DNA from 2 places in the Paraburkholderia phytofirmans OLGA172 genome. Region 2 is predicted to be linked to the other one. Evidence: riboswitches for the same ligand, from Rfam matches in the RefSeq annotation. Region 2 holds a riboswitch; the other holds the start of a gene.

Region 1 (3,524 bases), 1.1 Mb from region 2:
CTTCGCCAGATCGGCGGCGTGCGCGGCGAGCTTGTACGTGATGATGCCGGTCTTGACGTCGTCCTTGTTCGGCAGACCCAGGTGTTCCTTCGGCGTGACGTAGCAGAGCATTGCCGTGCCGAACCAGCCGATCATCGCCGCGCCGATGCCCGACGTGATGTGGTCGTAGCCCGGAGCGATATCGGTCGTCAACGGTCCCAGCGTGTAGAACGGTGCTTCGTCACACCATTCCAGCTGCAGGTCCATGTTCTCCTTGATCAACTGCATCGGCACGTGGCCCGGACCTTCGATCATCGTCTGCACGTCATGCTTCCACGCGATCTGCGTGAGTTCGCCGAGCGTCTTCAACTCGCCGAGTTGTGCTTCGTCGTTGGCATCGTAGATCGAGCCGGGACGCAGGCCGTCGCCAAGCGAGAAGGCCACGTCGTACGCCTTCATGATTTCGCAGATGTCCTCGAAGTGCTCGTACAGGAAGCTTTCCTTGTGGTGAGCCAGGCACCACTTCGCCATGATCGAGCCGCCGCGCGAGACGATACCGGTCATGCGCCTGGCCGTCAGCGGCACGTATTGCAGACGCACGCCCGCGTGAATCGTGAAGTAGTCGACGCCTTGTTCGGCCTGTTCGATCAGCGTGTCGCGGAAGATTTCCCACGTCAGGTCTTCCGCCTTGCCGTTGACCTTCTCCAAAGCCTGATAGATCGGCACCGTGCCGATCGGCACCGGCGAATTGCGGATGATCCACTCGCGCGTTTCGTGAATGTGCTTGCCGGTGGACAGATCCATCACCGTGTCGCCGCCCCAGCGGATCGCCCACGTCATCTTGTCGACTTCTTCGCCGATGGAGGAGGTCACCGCCGAGTTGCCGATGTTCGCGTTCACCTTCACGAGGAAATTTCGGCCGATGATCATCGGCTCGCTTTCCGGGTGGTTGATGTTGTTCGGGATGATCGCGCGGCCGCGGGCGACTTCTTCGCGCACGAATTCCGCGGTGATTTCCTTCAGACCGTCCGGACCGAAAGCGCTCGCACCGAATGCCTGGCCCGGATGCTGGCGGCCCATCATCGCGGCGAGTTTTTCGCCGTTCGGACCGCTCGTCTTCAGGCTTTCCAGATACGCGGCGCGTTGCTGGTTCTCGCGAATCGCGATGTATTCCATTTCCGGCGTGATGATGCCGCGACGCGCGTAGTGCATCTGCGAGACGTTCTTGCCGGCGATCGCGCGGCGCGGCGTGCGGTGCAGGCCCTGGAAGCGCAGATCGGCGGTGGCGGTATCGGCGGCGCGTTCGCGGCTGAAGTCGCTCGACAGGCCCGTCAGCGCTTCGGTGTCGCCGCGCTCTTCGATCCAGGCTTGACGCAGCGCGGGCAGACCGGCGCGGATGTCGATTTTGGCTTCCGGATCGGAGTACGGTCCCGATGTATCGTAGACATAGACCGGCGGATTCTTCTCGCCGCCGAAACTATCCGGCGTATCCGCCTGGGATATTTCGCGCATCGGCACGCGAATATCGGGGCGCGAGCCAGTCACGTAGACCTTGCGGGAATTCGGCAGCGGCGCGACAGCGGCGGCATCGACGTGGGCGTCGGCGGAAAGGAACTTCGGGTTGGCGTTCATGCGGATCTCCTCTGTCGACCGGAGTTGGCGCGTTAGCGCCTTACTCCGGTCCCATGCAACTTGTTGCGGTCGACGAGAGTGGGTGCCTTAGCTGTCGACAGGAGTTAGCACTTCAGCTGTCGGCTAGAGTTGGCGCTTTAGCGCTTACTCTAGCCCCATGCAAAGCACTTACTCCGGTCCCATGCAAAGCACGCACTCCGGTCCCATGTGTGGGGCCGCTAAGCAGGAGACGAGACGGAAGTTGGCGGATTCGCGAGGGATGAAACAGTAGGTCAGGTGCGAAATCCGTACGCTTCCCTGCGCTGGCATTATCCAGATCAGGTTCAAAGGGTATTTCTCACCCACGCAACACGGACCTCCGACCTCCGTGCGACGCAGGACCCCCGCGTTAGCAGCGCACACGATACACCGCCCGGGCGGTGCTTGGCAACCCGTCTTGAAAAAGTCAGATGTCGGAGATAACGCCCGTCAGCTACGCACTATTCTTATTGTGATAGGGCTGCCGGGGATGGTGCGGCGCAGCAGTTCCGCGTCGCGAATGTGCTGCGCTTACAGCGTGAAATCGTCGGCGGCTTCGGGCTGGAACAGGATCTTTTCGAGCTTCAGCACTTTTTCCGTGCCGCTCGGCGGTGTGAAGCGAATGCGTTCGCCGCGTTTGGCGCCGAGCAGCGCAAGGCCGACCGGCGAAAACACGTTCAGGCGGCCGTGCGCGAAGTCCGCGTTGGGCGGATAGACAACGATCCAGGTCATCTGCTCGCCGCTGGTTTCGTCGACCAGGGTGGCTTGCGAATTCATCGTGACGATATTCGCCGGGATGTCGCGCGATTCGACGATCACAGCGCGTTCGAGGACGTCGTCGAGCATGTCTTGCAATTTGGCGTCGGCGCCGGGCGCGGCTGCGTGCTTTTCAAGACGGGCGACGTCGAGTTCGGTGAGGTAACAGGGTTTCGTCTTTTTCATGATGGGTTCTCCATTTCGATCTGCATGTAAGGGGACTGCGTGCGGATGAGATCGGCCCGGAGCCCGACGACGCGGCTCCGGCAAAGGAAGGAGCAACGTCAGATCGGGCGCCGGGCGGCGAGAAGCGGGAGCGTTCGGGACGGTTGGCCGGCGTGAGGCGGGGCAATGTCCGCGCGTGCGCAACCGGTTGCGCGGCGGGGGCGCAAGCGGGTGAGGGCACGGGAGAACGGAAAGCGCATCGGGGTAGCCGGCAGATAACGGAAGGTGTTGGGGGCGCGCCGGACAGAAAGCTTGACCGACGCAATCGAAAGGTGAATGTTAGCACGGCCCGGGTGTCTCCTTAATCGTTCATGGAACGGTCGAGACCCTAGGCGAACATCCCAAGCCAGAATAAAAATCAGAATAGGCTGTCATAAGTGACCTCGTGGTCCGACAAACGTGCAGATCCTGATGGAGCACGCCATGCAAACCGCACGAACCCGCTACGCGAACCGGTATGCCACCCGCTACCTCACCCGCGTAATCGCGCTGGCCGTAGCGCTCGCGATCCTCTCGGCCAGCGGTCTGGCAAGCGCAGCCGCTGCCGTATGCGCGTCGCACAGCCCATCCCACCGCGTAGCGCTAGTAGAGCTGTACAGCAGCGAAGGCTGCAGCAGTTGCCCGCCCGCCGACAACTGGCTGAGCCAGTGGAAAAACAGCGGCGCAACCCAAAGCATCGTGCCGTTGGCCCTGCATGTGGACTACTGGAATAGCCTCGGCTGGACCGACCGTTTCTCGCAGCATCGCTTTACCGAACGTCAGCAAACCCTCACCGACCTCTCCGGCGGCCACACCATCTACACGCCTGAGGTCTTCGTATCGGGCCGCGAACTGCGCAGCTGGTCGCAACGCGACAGTTTTCAGAGCCGTGTCGGCCAGGTCGTCGCCGAACCCGCTCGGGCGAACGTGGCGCT
Region 2 (3,524 bases):
GAATTCACGCAACCGGTTCACGGTAGCGCGCCACTCGACCAGGGTGCCGTAACTGTTGATGAACCACGAAAACGAATCGCTGACGGTGCCGAATGCGCTCGAAATCTGCATCAGCACGCCGAACGTGAACGCGCCCGCGAAGTAACGAGGCGCCGCCACCACCAGCGGAAAGATGATCGCGATCTGACCATAGAAGCTCAGCACGAAGGTGAGCCGCTTGGTGTACTTCATCACCTGCCACCAGTTGTCGCGGATGCGGCCGAACAGCGAGTGGGTGTTCTTCTTCTCGGTCTCCATGCCGTCGTAGAAGGCAATCTGCTCGGCGTTTTCACGCAGACGGATCAAGCCGAAACGGAAATCCGCCTCGACTTTCTGCGCCTGGTAATTGATCGACACGAGCGGATGGCCGACTTTCTGGATGATTACCGAGCCGACTACCGCGTAAAGCGCCGCGGCCCACACCATGTAGCCTGGAATCTGCACCGGCATGCCGCCGAGCGAAACGGTCAGCGCACCGGCCAGCGACCACAGGATCGTGATGAACGAGACCAGCGTGACGACCGTGGACAGCAGATCGAGCGTCAGCGAGAGCGTGGTGGTGGCGAACGATTGCAGGTCGTCGCTGATCCGCTGGTCGGGATTGTCGGCGAGCCGGTCGCGTTCGATCCTGTAGAAGGCGCTGTCGTGCAGCCACTCGTTGAGATACCGCGTGGTCAGCCACTGGCGCCAGCGGAAGCCGAGCATCTGGCGCAGATAGCGGCCGTACACGGCAAGGATGATGAAGCCGAACGCGAGCCCCGAAAACACCATCAGCAGGTGCGGAAAGTCGTGCACGTTCTTGGTCTGCAGCGCGTTGTAGAAGTCGGCGCTCCAGCGATTCAGGCGCACGTTGATCCACACGACGAGCAGATTCATCACGATGATCGCGACGAGCAGCCCCCACGCCGTCTTTCGTTCTTCGGAGACCCAGTAAGGTTTGATCAGGCTCCAGGCGGAGACTTTTTCGTCCGGCGGCAGCACGGGGCTGGAAGCGGTATTCAGTGTCATGAGCATCCTGGTGAAGTGCTGGCCCGTGCCGGGCTGGCCTCAGTCGGGCCGGCCCCACGGCGGGTTTGCGGTGCGTACCCCGGGCGTCGTGCTCGACGAACGCACGTCCGGGCGGGCGCCCGATTCTGGCGCGAAGCCCTTAAGTGAAAATTAATTTCCGCTCAGAGGTGTCGCCTCGATGCCGCCGTCGCGCGGGTGGCGAAGCTTGCAGCCCGCGCCTGGCTCCTGCGGCATCCGATTTTGGCATTGTGCCAGAGCGCCGCCCCCGGCCGTATTGATGAATCGAAGGATGGTGCCGGGTCAAATGCGCGCGACTGCGCAGGCCATTGGTTTGCGGGCGCCGCGCCTTTTATGGTCTAATGACCTTCGACGAAACAGGGGTGCTTTGCCCACAGGCTGCGTGATTCTCACGCAACGGCGGCAAGGCTGAGAGAGACCCTTTGCACCCGATCCGGGTAATACCGGCGCGGGAAGTTTCCGGAAGCAGCCAATCTTCCATTCCCCGCCGGGCGGCGTCCGTCATTGGACTCGCGTATTGCCCGGCCGGCCTCACCCGCCGGTTTCGTCCTGGGTACGTGCGTTTTTGTGCCGTACGGAAAGGATTCGATGACCGCCTATTCTTCATACAAGTGCTTTGCTCCGCGCCACGCCCTCGTCGGCTGTGTCGGTGCGCCGCGCTGTTTTAGCCTTGCTTGCCGTTGCGACTCGGAGTGGGCGCGATGAACCGTTCAGCTCAACCTGATTTCGCCGTGCTCGGCGGCGGGCTGTGCGGACGCCTGGTCGCGTGGCGTCTCGCCGGCCAAGGGTATCGCGTGGCGCTCTATGAGCGTGGCGATGCCGCGGGCTCGCAAGCCGCAGCCTGGGTCGCCGCCGCCATGCTGGCGCCGCTGGCCGAAGCCGCCAGTGCTGAATTGCTGATCACGCGTCTTGGCGCGAGCTCGCTCGACACCTGGCCGCAAGTGCTGGCCGAATTGCCCGAACCGGTGTTCTTCCAGCGCAATGGCACGCTCGTCGTGTGGCATCACGCCGACCGGACCGAAGCGCCGTTGTTCGAACGCCGTGTGCGCTCGAACGCGCCTGCCGAATTGCTCGACGGCGGCTTCGTCCCGCTTGTGGGTCCCCAGATCGGCGCCGCCGAGCCCGCGTTGGCGGGCCGCTTCAATCAGGGCTGGCTGCTGCCGCGCGAAGGTCAGCTGGATAACCGTCAGGTGCTGGCCGCGCTCGCTGCGGGCCTTGCCCAGCGCGGAGTCGAAACGCACTGGAACACGCCGGTCGACGATCACGCGCTGCCACCCGCGCGCATCACGATCGATTGCCGGGGTTTGGGCGCAAAGCCCGTGCTGCCCACATTGCGCGGTATCCGCGGCGAAGTCGCACGCGTGCACGCGCCCGGTATCAAGCTGACGCGGCCGGTGCGCCTGCTGCATCCGCGCTATCCGCTGTATATCGCGCCGAAGCAGGACGATCTCTACGTGATCGGCGCCACCGAAGTAGAAGGCGAAGACATGTCGCCGGTCAGCGTACGCTCCGCGCTCGAACTGCTGAGCGCGGCGTTTTCCGTGCACCCCGGCTTCGGCGAAGCACGCATCCTCGAACTGAATTCGCAGTGCCGCCCGACTTTGCCGGACCACCGTCCGGCCTTGCTGTGGGATGGCGCGCAGACACTGCGCGTGAACGGCCTGTACCGGCACGGCTACATGATCGTGCCCGAAGTCGCCGATGAAGCCGTGCGCTTCGCCGCGGCGCTGCTCGACGGCCGTATCGGCGACGCCGATGCCTTCGCCGACTGGCAAAGTGCCGCGCGCTGGAGCGAGCTGTTTCAACTGGATTCCACGCGGGAGCCGGCATGAGCGTTGCGCGCCTGCGGATGAAATAACCGCAGGCAATCAAGCGCGCGCCGCGTCGCTTCCTGCCATCGATTGAACCGTATTCGAACACCATGGACATTCATATCAATCAGAAGTCGTTGTCGCTGCCCGAAGGCGCGACTGTTGCCGATGCGCTCGCCGCGTTCGGCGCGCGTCCGCCGTTCGCGGTCGCGTTGAACGGCGATTTCGTTGCACGCACCCAGCATGCGGCGCGCGCGCTGCAGCCGGGCGACAAGCTCGATGTCGTGCAACCCGTGGCCGGCGGCTAAGCCCCGCGCCACGCATTGCCGGAGACCAGGACTATGCAAATGACTTTCCCCCAAACCGCCGACGCGCTCACGCTCTACGGCCAAACCTTCGCGAGCCGCGTGCTGCTCGGCACCTCGCGCTATCCGTCGCTGCAATCGCTATCCGATTCGATCGACGCGGCGCGGCCCGGCATGGTGACGGTCGCGCTGCGCCGGCAAATGAACGAAGGCGGCGCCGAAGCCGGTTTCTTCGATTTGCTCAAGCGCCACGGCGTCCCGCTGTTGCCCAATACCGCCGGCTGCCTGACCGTCGGCGAGGCGGTGACGACCGCGCATATGGCACGTGAAATCTTCGAAACCG

Evidence for each region. Region 2 has a riboswitch for thiamine pyrophosphate ahead of AYM40_RS18680 (FAD-dependent oxidoreductase). Riboswitches for the same ligand answer to the same signal wherever they lie in the genome.
Region 1: it holds a riboswitch for thiamine pyrophosphate, as region 2 does, so the genes downstream of both, thiC (phosphomethylpyrimidine synthase ThiC) here and AYM40_RS18680 (FAD-dependent oxidoreductase) in region 2, are expected to answer to the same signal.

Annotation. Positions count from the first base shown of each region.
Region 1 covers NZ_CP014578.1:3,133,293-3,136,816, reverse strand. The annotation lists gene thiC (phosphomethylpyrimidine synthase ThiC) at 1-1,611, opposite strand, end outside; TPP riboswitch at 1,888-2,006, opposite strand; gene AYM40_RS13710 (GreA/GreB family elongation factor) at 2,161-2,571, opposite strand; gene AYM40_RS13705 (DUF1223 domain-containing protein) at 3,034-3,524, shown strand, end outside.
Region 2 covers NZ_CP014578.1:4,237,478-4,241,001, reverse strand. The annotation lists gene AYM40_RS18685 (ABC transporter ATP-binding protein/permease) at 1-1,047, opposite strand, end outside; TPP riboswitch at 1,414-1,537, shown strand; gene AYM40_RS18680 (FAD-dependent oxidoreductase) at 1,767-2,897, shown strand; gene thiS (sulfur carrier protein ThiS) at 2,987-3,184, shown strand; gene AYM40_RS18670 (thiazole synthase) at 3,224-3,524, shown strand, end outside.